Regions from separate parts of the Paenibacillus sp. ISL-20 genome, predicted to be linked through region 2. Evidence: riboswitches for the same ligand, from Rfam matches in the RefSeq annotation. Region 2 holds a riboswitch; each other region holds the start of a gene.

Evidence for each region. Region 2 has a riboswitch for cyclic di-AMP ahead of J7E85_RS21980 (APC family permease). Riboswitches for the same ligand answer to the same signal wherever they lie in the genome.
Region 1: another riboswitch for cyclic di-AMP. It lies ahead of J7E85_RS00815 (C40 family peptidase); the one in region 2 lies ahead of J7E85_RS21980 (APC family permease).
Region 3: another riboswitch for cyclic di-AMP. It lies ahead of J7E85_RS11630 (TrkH family potassium uptake protein); the one in region 2 lies ahead of J7E85_RS21980 (APC family permease).
Region 4: another riboswitch for cyclic di-AMP. It lies ahead of ehuB (ectoine/hydroxyectoine ABC transporter substrate-binding protein EhuB); the one in region 2 lies ahead of J7E85_RS21980 (APC family permease).

Annotation. Positions count from the first base shown of each region.
Region 1 is NZ_JAGGRD010000001.1:173,577-176,717, forward strand. Features, by position in the region: gene J7E85_RS00810 (DIP1984 family protein) at 322-849, opposite strand; cyclic di-AMP (ydaO/yuaA leader) riboswitch at 1,108-1,238, shown strand; gene J7E85_RS00815 (C40 family peptidase) at 1,242-1,718, shown strand; gene J7E85_RS00820 (stalk domain-containing protein) at 1,947-3,141, opposite strand, start outside.
Region 2 is NZ_JAGGRD010000036.1:246,964-250,104, forward strand. Features, by position in the region: gene J7E85_RS21980 (APC family permease) at 1-1,825, opposite strand, end outside; cyclic di-AMP (ydaO/yuaA leader) riboswitch at 1,989-2,184, opposite strand; gene J7E85_RS21985 (molybdopterin-containing oxidoreductase family protein) at 2,668-3,141, shown strand, end outside.
Region 3 is NZ_JAGGRD010000019.1:114,228-117,368, reverse strand. Features, by position in the region: gene J7E85_RS11635 (CPBP family intramembrane glutamic endopeptidase) at 1-971, opposite strand, end outside; cyclic di-AMP (ydaO/yuaA leader) riboswitch at 1,263-1,407, shown strand; gene J7E85_RS11630 (TrkH family potassium uptake protein) at 1,472-2,812, shown strand; gene J7E85_RS11625 (potassium channel family protein) at 2,829-3,141, shown strand, end outside.
Region 4 is NZ_JAGGRD010000038.1:37,249-40,389, forward strand. Features, by position in the region: gene J7E85_RS22925 (SDR family NAD(P)-dependent oxidoreductase) at 73-816, shown strand; cyclic di-AMP (ydaO/yuaA leader) riboswitch at 1,238-1,385, shown strand; gene ehuB (ectoine/hydroxyectoine ABC transporter substrate-binding protein EhuB) at 1,755-2,588, shown strand; gene ehuC (ectoine/hydroxyectoine ABC transporter permease subunit EhuC) at 2,590-3,141, shown strand, end outside.

The sequences.
Region 1 (3,141 bases), on a different contig from region 2:
ACGCAGTTTCATGTTAACCGTGCTTAAGTGAATTAGACAAAAGCCGCCCTTCTGGGGCGGCTTTCCAATTATTCATAGATAGCGGGAAACGGAGCGATCATTTTTTTTCGTAATAAGTCCGTAACATGTGACAGGTGACAGGCGTGAACCGTAAGCCGTCATCCGTTTTCACTGGAGGCGATTTTTTGGTTTCCTGGTTAGGTTTGTTTGTATCCGACAAACAATAAACGGTTGCTCACACTTTCCCGCGATGCCGGCGGAAACCGCCGGCTCCAAACCCGCACGTGGGGTGACCTGTAGACTTGGAGCCGGCGGCTGCCGCTATTCCATGTACTTGGATGCGTCAAACGTAATCATGGACGTATGATTGGCATGTTCAATCAGTGAAGAGAGCTTGGTTACTTCGCGTTCCTTCTTGCGCGCTTGCGCCTGATAAGCTTCCGGATCATATAAAGCGACGTTGAACAGCGTTACGGCACCGTCTCCGCTGCCACGGCTGCTCTGGCGCTCCAGCTTCTTGCGGGAGCCGAGATGGGCAAGCTGCCCGATATTGCTGCGTATCTGCTTGGCCAGCTCGATCGCTTCCATGATGGTCATGTCGGAGCCGTTCCAGCTAATGGTTTGCGTTGTATTGGAGATTGCCATCAGCAAATCCAGCTTTCTGTAATCCGCCGCGGCCGCTTCGATCTCTTCCGTAATGACATCCACGCTGCGCGTAGGGTATTCCGCCGTCTCCCCTTTTTCAATGATCGTGCTGCTGTTGTTCAATCGTTCCGACATCAATTGATTGATGAGACGGTTGATTGCTGCCCGGACAGCCAAAGCTTCTGCCATCGTAATTTGACTCATAAGGGATGGATCACCTCTTTAATTTCATTTCTGATTATGTAAACGCGTAGTTCTGTAAAAAGTTGCTAGATTATTAAAAAAAGCAGTTCGAGAAGGAAGCAGAGTTACATAATTGTCATGACTGTGTGAGATGGTAACAAATATCCGGCAGAAATTCTTCATCTTTACGACAGCTCCAAACATAAAATGATAGATTTTTAGGATATGATTGACAGCATCCTTGCTTGTATACTATATTAAGAGAAGGTTACAAAACGTTAATGAATTTTGCCGAATTTCGTTTGTGAAAACGGGGGAACCGTCTTGGGTGAATTACTCTTGTATAGAGAGTATAGGGAACCTTCAACCGAACCTTTAGCTAACTCCGTAGGCATCGAAGGAGAGAACATATTTTGAAGAAGTTTGTCATCACTTTGCTAGGGTCTGCAATTATTTTTTCTTCTGGTGCCGTATCAGCATTTGCTGATCAACAACCGAATTTTCAATATCAAGTGAAGCAATTGGTAGGAACGCCATACAAATGGGGCGGAACGACCACTAGCGGGTTTGATTGCTCCGGATTTATTCTGTACATGTTTAGAAATTTCGATATGGATCTTCCACGCACATCCCAAAGCCAGGCTAGCGCCGGGGAACATGTGGATCGCGAAGATCTGCGTGTTGGAGATCTGGTATTCTTCAATACGAGCGGCAGCGGAATTTCTCATGCAGGCGTTTACATTGGTGATGGAGAATTTGCACATGCTTCCAGCAGCAAGGGAGTCAGAATCAGCAAGCTTAGCGATTCATATTACGAGCCGCGTTATGTCACGGCACGTCGTGTGTTGAGTCAAGAAAATTATGCGAGACTGGTAGGAAGCGCAAGCTAATTGAATTACATTGCAGTTTAGGGTTCAATACATAATCAGAAAGCCTGACCAAGGGATGTCCTTGTCAGGCTTTCTTTTTTTTAGATATCAGAAAGTATAAACTTCGAAGCTTGTGACTTCCTGATATCGCAAGAAAAACGTCTACTAACTGCGGTCTGTCAACTGTGAAAGTATGTCGATAGAAGTTTTTCTTACTATAAGTCTGTCAATCCCACAGGGGTTGTTCGGTTACTCCTTAACAACAGAGGCATTCACAGCTGCTTCCATCCCGTTATTATAGAGACGGAACAGGCCAAGACGCCAGAAAGCAGCACCTTTCAGATCATAGCGTTTGGCCAAACCGAGCTTATCGTCCACGGAAGTACCGGTTTCGCTAAATAGGCTGATGCCGAGTAGGAGCTTCTGCTTCGGGACACCTGCTTGGAGTGCCAACTGGATCGCTTGGTCCACCAGGCTGTTTGGTTCGGGTACCTGAGATTTGGTTCCGACCGGATTGTACTGATAGGCCATAACGATGAGATCATCGGCGATGGAGGCCAGCGCTTTGTAATCGTAACCTTTATAGGCGCTGTTCAATGGCGGTACCGCTAAGGACAGGGTAATGTCTTTGGGCAATGCTGCCTTCAATTGCTTGACATAATCATTGAGCAGCTTCTGCTGTTTCACGGCATCCAGTTTAAAACCGAGCCCTTCAAAATCAAGCACAACGCCGCCGAATCCATTTTCTGCAACCGCGGATGTGATGCCTTCAATGGACTTTTGGCGCAGGCTGCTGTCGCTCAGGACTTTGGTTAATTCGCCGTTTCCATCTAAGGCATAGACCATGAGGTATGGTTTAATCTTCTGGTCCGCAGCATCAGCAACAATCGATTGAGGTGTCACATCTCCGTCCGAAGCGGGCAGGCGGTATTCGTTACCTTGAAGCGTAAACTGACCTTCACGATCGATGCGGCTCCATCCAAAGGCGACTGAATTCATCGATCCCACGAGATCCAGCTCTTGGTAAGATTCTATGGCATAGAAAGCTCTCAAATGCATCTCGCGCTGCGGCGATACAAGGGAGACCGTGCGAGTTGCCTGATTCCAGCCCACATCGACACCGAATTGGCTGCTGAACGAGCTAAGCGGGATCAGTACACGGCCTTCCCGTTGAACTGGCGGGGCCGCAAGCTTCACTTGTTTTCCATTGACGGTTGCTGTCGTGCTTCCTACCTGAAGTAACACTTCAGTCGATTGGCCTTTCACACTGCCGATGGCCTTTACGGTTTGCGTCTTGCTATTCCAGGTGATTTGAATGCCCAGCGCTTCACCGACCGTCCGGAATGGAACGTAGGTGACCCCTTTGTCTACCCGCGGAGCCGCATCAAAGGTTAGCGTAACATCATCCAGCTTTACCGATATGGCAGGCTCAGCATGTACCTGA
Region 2 (3,141 bases):
ATTTTTTTAAATGGTAAGGTACTGTGGTGATAATCACATCTCTCCGATACAGTAAATGTGCGCGAATGAGCAAGCTGGACTGATTGTGCAGGAAGTTATGCCAGCCCTTCTTGGGGATGAACTGCGGTATGACAACGGTAACCTGATAGTGGGATTCGCTTGCCTTCCGCTGCACGGTATCGATGAATTTGGTCAGCGGCTGAATGATGCTCCGATAAGGCGAGTGCAGCGTCACCAGCCGGATGTCCGGCTGCCACTTCTTCCATTTTTCCTGGAAGGCCGCCTCGTCCTCCCGCTCGAACGGCACGTACACCGCGATAATTTGTCCTGCTCCCAGTGATTTGGCATAATTCAGCGAGTTCTCCACCACATGCGTGATTCCCGCCACAGGCAGAATAATAACATTTCCCTCAATCGGCTTAACCGGCTCACAGGTCGTAATTCGCAGCTGGTCTGCTACGGCCTCATAATGTTTGTGGATTCGTGTGAAGATCCAAATGATCAGCGGCAGGAAAATCAAGACGGTCCACACTTGGGCGAATTTCGTGAAAAAGAAGATCATCGTCACGATAAAGCTAATGCATGCGCCGGTGGTATTAATGATCAGCTTGACGATCCATCCTTCAGGCTTTTCTCGAAGCCACTTCACCATCATCCCTGTTTGGGAGAGGGTAAAAGGGATAAACACGCCGACGGCATACAGAGGAATCAGATGCTCGGTTTTGCCTTCGAAAGCCAGCAGCAACAGAATGGAGAAGAACCCAAGTATGATAATCCCGTTTGAATATCCCAGACGGTCCCCCCGGACGGTGAACATTCGGGGAATAAATTTATCCTTCGCCAGATTAACGGCAAGCAGCGGGAAGGCGGAATATCCCGTGTTGGCGGCCAGGATCAGAATGAGAGCCGTTGTTCCTTGGATAAAGTAATAAAAAACGTTTCGTCCAAAGGTATGCTCGGCAATCTGGGAAACGACAGTGACTTGCTCGCTGGGGCTAACCCCATAGTAATAGGCCAGGAATACGATGCCCGAAAATAACATTGCCAGCAAGGATCCCATCGCGACCAAGGTTTTGGCCGCATTATTCGGAGCGGGATCCTTGAAGTTCGGGATGGCGTTAGAAATGGCTTCAACGCCGGTCAGGGCAGAGCTGCCCGAGGCAAATGCCCGCAGGAGCAGGAATAAGCTGAGACCGGCGACAGGCGTGCCGATCGGCGTGTGAAGCTCTGGTGATGCATGGCCTGTAGCTATGTTGAATATTCCGACGCCAATCAGGATAAACAGCGCCAGTACAAACAAGTAAACCGGATAAGCCAATATGGTGGCCGACTCCGTAACCCCTCTTAAATTGAGTACGGTCAAACATAGAACGAACACGATGGAGATGGGCAGATTGTAGGCATGCAGTTCCGGAAAAGCCGACGTGATCGCGTCCGTCCCCGCCGATACGCTGACCGCAACCGTCAGGATGTAGTCGACCAGCAGGGAGCCGCCAGCGACCAATCCTGGATTCATCCCTAAATTCCGTTTGGAAACCACGTAGGCTCCGCCGCCATGCGGATATGAGAAAATAATTTGTCTATATGATAGGATAAGTGCCAGCAATAAGACCAGGACCCCGACGGCAATCGGTATGGAATACCAATAGGCAGCCGCGCCAACGGTCATCAAGACGATCAGAATTTGTTCAGGTCCATAGGCCACGGACGACAAGGCGTCGGATGAAAGGATGGCCAGCGCTTTGGTTTTGTTCAGCTTTTGCTCGCCCAATTCCGTTGATTTAAGCGGTCTTCCGATGAGGAATCGTTTGATAGAAGATAACATGTTTTTCACCGCCGATCTAAGAATAGGTACATGATGGGAGCTGCTTGAAGTGAGTTCAATCGGTGTGCCTCATGTGCTGGACATATGGGCTATCTCCATTCCAATATTGATTTTTGGCAAACAAAAAACACAGGTTAGAACCCTGTGTTTGATCACAAGTTCACAACCCTCTCCATCAACGCTGACGAGGTTAGCTGTCGGATTCGGGCGGTGAGAGTCGCCCTACCTGATAATAGTCGCGGCGTACGTACGCGCTGCATCAGGATTCACCCCATAGTATGGTTGACAGATCCTATAGGTATCCATCCATACGTGTGGTTCCCCCGCTTTCCAAATTGGAAATTAAGCGAATGTCATGTGAATATGAAGAATGATTTCGAAGCTGAATAGTATATTACGCCTGCTCAAATCTTTTGTAAAACACCCTCCAACGAAGAATAAAGCAGAATTATTTATAAAAAATGACAGATAAGCGCTTACATAAATATGTGGCTTTGACAGGCTTTGTTTTTTGCATGTTTGCTACAGAAAGCATGACTTTCTATGATGCGTAAGTGGCAAGTAGCTCAGATGTGATGCGATAGACGCTGCATACAAACAAATTCGCCATGCCGGTCTCGGGGGAGGAGACATGGGCATGGCGAATTTTTTGGGAGTGGTCCATGATTTGGCAAGGAAGAGTAAGGGTCTGGGTTCCTCTTCGTTGCTCTTGATAGGAATATACCCGGGAGGATGTAGTGTGAAACACCTGCTCAGAAAAAAATGTAAGACTTTACTGGAGCCCTGATTTTCTTTTAAGATAAGGGGATATGATTCAGCGTGTACAAGGGGGAATGAACGAAATGACTCAAGCGATGATTCATCAGGAGAATGGTGTGTTTCCGGCGGTATGTCCGTTGGATTGCCCCGATACTTGCGGCCTGCTGCTGCATAAAGAGAACGGAAAAATCGTGAAGGTTACCGGCAATCCGGATCATCCGATGACGCAGGGAGCCATCTGTAATAAAGTCCGTAATATGGCACATCGGGTGTATCATCCCGAGCGCGTGCTTTATCCGCTGCGGAGGGTAGGGCCCAAGGGTGAGGGGGCTTTCGAGCGAATCAGCTGGGATGAAGCGATTCAGGAGATTACCGAGCGCTACAAGAAGCTGATCGAGGAGCATGGCTCTGAGAGCATTCTACCATACAGCTTCTATGGCAATATGGGGATATTGAGCGTGGACGGCATGGATCGGAGATTCTTCAACAGGCTGGGTGCCAGCCGTCTGAAGCAGTCGATCTGCAATTCCGCGGGCAATGAGGGCTGGAAATCGGTG
Region 3 (3,141 bases), on a different contig from region 2:
ATCATCCCGAATATACCGGTTTGCGACATCCCCTCGGATTTGAAAACGGGAATCAGATTATACGTATTTAGCATCTGAATGATAAACAGCAGCACCGATAGGAACAGGCCGCGCTTAAACGACGTATAGGCTCTGGTCTTCACGCTGTACACAATCGCAAGAATGCCAAGGATGAGGGTGAACAGGCCATACCCTGCGAGTGTCAGCAGCGTTGCATTCTGAGTCTGCTTGTTGACATAGGCGGAATGGGCGGCTGGGACTGAGAAGGATGGCTCATAGGAGCGTAGTTTCCCATGTTCGAAGGTGAAACGGTGCTCCAATCGGGAATCGCCGATCTTGGATTCCGGGTCCACATATCGGAGCCGGGGTTCCCCTTCCCGCGTAACCAGCTCAAGGCGCGACAGGTCATAGCCCGCTCGCTGGAGCCAAGGCTCCGCGAGCGCTTGCTTCTCGGCTAATGACATGCCGTCCTCGACGACAAGCAGCATCTGCCTTTGTACATCGCCCTTGTTCAGCTCAATCCGGTCATAGCTGGAGCGGGCGTAATCGTACGAGAATCCGACGATGCCTGAATTTTGCATGTGCACGTCCACATTGAGGGCGTCGCCTCCCGGCTCGCTGAAGCGAACGCGGTATACGTCATAGGGATATTTGGCTTCATAGGTTTTGTTGTATTCCGAAAGTTTCTTTTCCTTCGCCAGATATCCGTAAAGTTCCGATTTGGATTGATATGTAACCAATGTATCATCCGTTTTTGCAGCCATAAACTGCAAATGCTCCTGAGTAAAGCTTGAAGCAGCTTGCCGAGCCTGCTCCTTGGATATGATATTCGGAGATGTCATCTCGGTAGAATCCGGATTCGTCGACGGAAATACCTGAAATAATAGGAACAGAATCAGGCCGACTGCGGCAGGCGCGATGAGCTGCTTCAGATTGGGCTTCAGCTTCAAGGACTCTCTTGCACGATTCATGAAATTCCTCCTCTAGGAAAGTTGATACTCCCACTGGTATTCGATATGCCTGATTAAGAACACATAGAGTCAATATAACATAGTTATGAAAGTCATAAGCAGCTTATCCCAATATCCGGAATAATGAAACAAATCGATGAAAATGAATGAAAGGTTTCGAAAACGTTAGAGAACCCTATGCTTGTATTCTTGAATATGCCCAATTCGCGCTCTTTTAAAGATTTTTTGGGTAAAAAACGGCATTGGGTTACGTACCAGATTGCGTTATAATCACATCATGCTTCAAGGAACCGAATATTCCAGCCGAATTTCGTACTGAAAATGGGGGAACCATGTAATTGGGGTGAATTTCATTATTCCTCGAATAATGAATAGGGCGACCTGTGGAAATGCCCGAATCCGTCAGCTAACCTCGTAGGCTGCAGCACAGGAACCAGACCGTAAAGGGCACTGCGTTTTCCAGTGTCTTTTTTCTTGATTTTTTTTAAGAAGGTGACCGATTGAACTCTAAATTTAACTGGCTCAGGTTGTCTCCGCCGCAGATTCTCGTGCTTGGTTTTGCGGCTATTATCTTCATCGGGACGGCGCTGTTAATGCTGCCGATTTCCACAAGTACAGGTGAACCGCTTGAATTTATCGATGCCTTGTTCACTTCAACATCGGCAACATGTGTAACGGGTCTGGTTGTGGTGGATACAGGAACGACATTCAGTTCCTTCGGAGAAGTCGTGATTATGCTGCTGATTCAGATCGGCGGGCTCGGATTTATGACGATGGCTACTTTATTTGCCTTGGCTCTGAAAAGACGCATATCGCTCAAGGATCGTCTCATTCTGCAGGAAGCGATGAATCAGTCCTCAATGGAAGGAATCGTAAGGCTGATTCGCAGAGTGTTGTTGTACTCCCTCATCATTGAGGCCTGCGGTGCCATCATTCTATCGATCCGCTGGGCGTTTGATATGCCGTTCGGCCAGGCGATTTATTATGGCGTTTTTCATGCAGTCACGATGTTTAACAACGCCGGTTTTGATTTGTTTGGTGATTTTCGGAGTTTGACCGGGTATGTCTACGATCCTGTAGTCAACATAGTCGTGATGTTTTTGATTGTCTCAGGCGGCATTGGTTTTATCGTATTATCCGATCTGATTGATTTCCGAAAACAGCTGAGACTTTCCTTGCACTCCAAAGTAGTGCTCACCATGACGGCTACCTTGCTGCTGGTTGGATTTATCGTCATTCTTATATTTGAATTCACCAATCCGAAGACGCTCGGCTCTCTGAATTGGGGCGGAAAATTCTTCGGTGCGTTATTCCAGTCCGTAACGCCCCGTACAGCTGGCGCGAATACTATAGATATTACGGGGCTTCGACAGGCCACGCAATTTTTTATCGTGATTCTGATGTTTATCGGAGCATCCCCAGGGTCAACCGGTGGCGGTATCAAAACAACAACCTTCACCATTATGGTGGGGGCGGTTATCGCCATGATGCGCGGGCGTGAAGACATCGTCATGTTCCGTTATCGCCTGGCCCAGGAGCGGGTGCTGAAGGCACTGACCATTGCATTACTGGCACTGCTGCTCGTTCTAATCGTATCGATGATTCTGTCAACGACAGAGGAAGGGAGCTTCCTGGAGATCCTATTCGAAACGACATCCGCCTTCGGTACGGTGGGTCTCTCCATGGGTTTAACGCCTGAACTGACGGGATTCGGGAAGATTTTGATCAGTATTACGATGTTTGCAGGGCGATTGGGGCCTTTGACGCTTGCTTATGCACTGGGGCCAAAAAAGGGTAAAGAATTATATCGTCATCCGGAAGGCAAAATGATTATTGGATAAGGAGTACAGGAGAGACATGAAACCAAAGCAATTTGCAATCATCGGTTTGGGACGATTTGGCGCCAGCCTGGCGCTTGAACTGATGGAACAGGGATATGAGGTGCTCGGCATCGACCGCAGTGAAGAGGTTGTCGAGGATATGAGCGAGCTGCTGACGCACACGGTGGTGGCGGATGCTACGGACGAAGAGGTGCTTAAATCGCTCGGTATCCGTAACTTCGACTGCGGGATTGTGGCGATCGGGAACGATATTCAGATGAGCATCTTATCCGCCATCTTGTTGAAAGAGCTTGGTGTCACTATGGTCGTTGCCAAGGCGATTTCGGTGC
Region 4 (3,141 bases), on a different contig from region 2:
GCCTGGAATATGTTAATTCTACATGAATGTGGAAGCGATATGATAAATTCCTAATATAGGAGTGGTCGACAAATGAAATTTGAATCCAAGGTTGTCATTGTGACGGGAGGCGCCAGCGGGATCGGCGAAGCAGCAGTAAGGCTTTTTGTAGAAGAGGGAGCCAAGGTTGTTATTGCGGATTATTCGGACCGGGGACAGGCCGTTTCCGATGAATTAAGAGGATCAGGCTTTGAAACGCTGTTCGTTAAGACGGATGTAACCCAAGAACAGGAAGTTGCGAATATGGTGAAGCAGACGGTTGAGCATTTTGGCCGTGTCGATGTATTGTTCGCCAATGCAGGCATTGCTCATGATGCCCCTGCTGATCAGTTGTCGATGGACAACTGGCAAAAAACGATTGATATTAATCTTACAGGGGTGTTCCTGTGTGATAAATATGTAATCCAACAAATGCTATCCCAAGGAACCGGAGGGGCGATCGTAAACTGCGGCTCGATCCATAGCCATGTCGGAAAAGCGGGTGTTACCGCCTATGCTTCCGCTAAGGGAGGCGTTAAGCTGTTAACCCAGTCGATGGGCGCGGATTATGCTCCAAAAGGGATCCGGGTCAATGCCGTGTGTCCGGGATATATCGATACTCCGCTTATTAAGGGAAGAACGGAAGCGATCACCGAGCACCTGGTTGGTCTTCATCCGATGGGCCGATTGGGACAGCCGGAGGAAGTAGCCAAAGCCGTGTTGTTCCTTGCCAGTGAAGATGCGTCCTTCATTACAGGCACAAGCTTGCTGGTGGATGGCGGATATACAGCCGTATAATCCATGGACCAAAAATCCCGACACTTATCGGGGTTTTTGGTGTGCATTCATTGCTTCATAAAGCGGTTAATATATGATGCTGGCACCAGCGCTCCCGTAACTAGAAGTAAATGAGTCATAATGGGTTTTTAATGGATAATCAAAATTTTTTTTGGTTCAGATGGAGTGTAGAAGCTTTCCACTGTTTTGGTCTAATTCATGGCATAAACTATCCAACACATGAATGAGTAAGGGAGGCATGTCAAACGCCTGCTATATTGCGGAAAATGAGCATGGAATAAAATTTCTATGTGGTAAGTGGACAGGCTTGAATGAGGCATTTTTCTAGCTTGTCATACACCCTGGAAGAATGGCATTTCTGCGTCTGAATTTCCAAAAAAAGCGGTTAAAGGGGTTTGACTTTTCCTGAACTTCCCTTTATCATGGACACACGCTTAGTTTCCGGCATACATTTTCCGGAAAGCGGGGGAACCAGTTTCACCAGGGGCGAGTCACTTGGAATCACGAGTGTAGGGTACCATCTTACCCGAGTCCGTCAGCTAACCTCGTCAGCAGTGGATGGGTCTTTTATACATAATGGATGTTCATAACAAAGGCCCTTGATTCTCTTAGGGGCCTCTTCTTTATTTTTTGACCCCCTGCTGGCGGAGCTATGTCTAAATCCCCTGTTTGGTGGTCTTTTTGTATTCTGTTAAAGAGGAGGGGCAAGGCCAGCAAATGTTTAACCAATTGAATCGGTCAGATCGCATTGGGTTTAAGCGTGCAAGAAGATGGATGAATCATCTTCCCTGAAGCCCCGACCCGTGCAAGGTGTCTGAGTGTTCTTATATCCAAGTTAACATATGTGTTAACAAAGGTAATTTCATCATGCCATTTTGTAAGAATTGCAAAGTCATAACGAAAGGTTGTGGAAGGTTTTGAAGAGAGTGGTTGTACTGATGTTGTCAGTGATTATGGTGGTATTGCTTGCGGCTTGCGGCGACAAAGGGAGTACGCTGGATCGCGCCATGGAGCAGGGGTATATCACCGTGGGTTTTGCGAATGAGAAGCCTTATGCCTATAAAGAGGCCAACGGGGAGCTGACGGGAGAAGCCGTTGAGATTGCCCGGGTTATTCTGGAGCGGCTTGGCATCAAGGAAATGAGGGGAGAGCTTACGGAATTCGGTTCACTGGTTGCCGGACTGCAGGCCGAGCGGTTTGATCTAATCACCGCAGGCATGTTTATTAATCCGGACCGCTGCTCTGCCGTATTGTTTGCCAATCCGGAGTACAGCATCGGGGAAGCCATTGCGGTGAAGCAAGGGAATCCGATGGGACTCGGAAGTTATGAGGATATTGCTAATCATGACCAGGCTAAGGTCGCCGTCATGACAGGCGCGGTTGAAATCGGCTATATGGAGAAGTCCGGTATTCCTTCGGACCGGATCATACAGGTCCCCGATCAGGCCTCGGCTATTAGCGCTCTGCAGGCAGACCGGGTACAGGCGATTACCATGACGGGCCCCTCTCTGCAGGCGATGCTGGATTCGGCTAGTGATGACAACATCGAACGTGTAACTGATTTCGAGCAGCCGGTCATCGATGGAGAAAGCGTTCGGGGTTATGGAGCTACAACGTTCCGCCAAGCGGATACCGAGTTCCAGGAGGCTTATAATGCAGAGCTGCAAAAAATGAAGGAATCGGGCGAGCTGCTGGACATTCTGCAGAAGTTCGGATTCACAGAAGAAGAGCTTCCGGGTGAAATGACGGCTGCTGCGCTTTGCGGGGAATAGCATGCCGAATTCGTGGATTGATTTTCTCCCTACGCTGCTAGAAGGGGCGGAGATCACGATTGTGGTTGCTTTCTTTTCAGCCATCCTTGCGGTCGTGATGTCCTTTGCAGCCGGGTTATGCCGACTGTCGAAGCTGTGGATCATTCGCACATTGACAGCCGTGTACGTGGAAGTCTTTCGGGGAACCTCCTTGCTGGTGCAGCTGTTTTGGTTGTATTTCGCTCTTCCGTTCATCGGCATCGAGCTTCCAAAAATGTTGGCGGCCATCCTCGCGATCGGGCTAAACTTCGGCGCATACGGCTCGGAGATCGTCCGAAGCGCCGTGCTGGCCGTTCCGAAAGGACAGTGGGAAGCCGCTTTAGCGCTTAATCTGAAGCCTTGGCAAAGGCTGTGGAATGTTATATTGCCTCAAGCTTCCTTACGAATGCTTCCCCCTTTCGGGAATCAGCTTGTGGAACTCATCAAATCCACCTCATTGGTTTATTTCATCACCATGGCGGATTTGACGTATCAGGCGATGGTGCTTCGCAACAATTACATCTCCTGGACGACC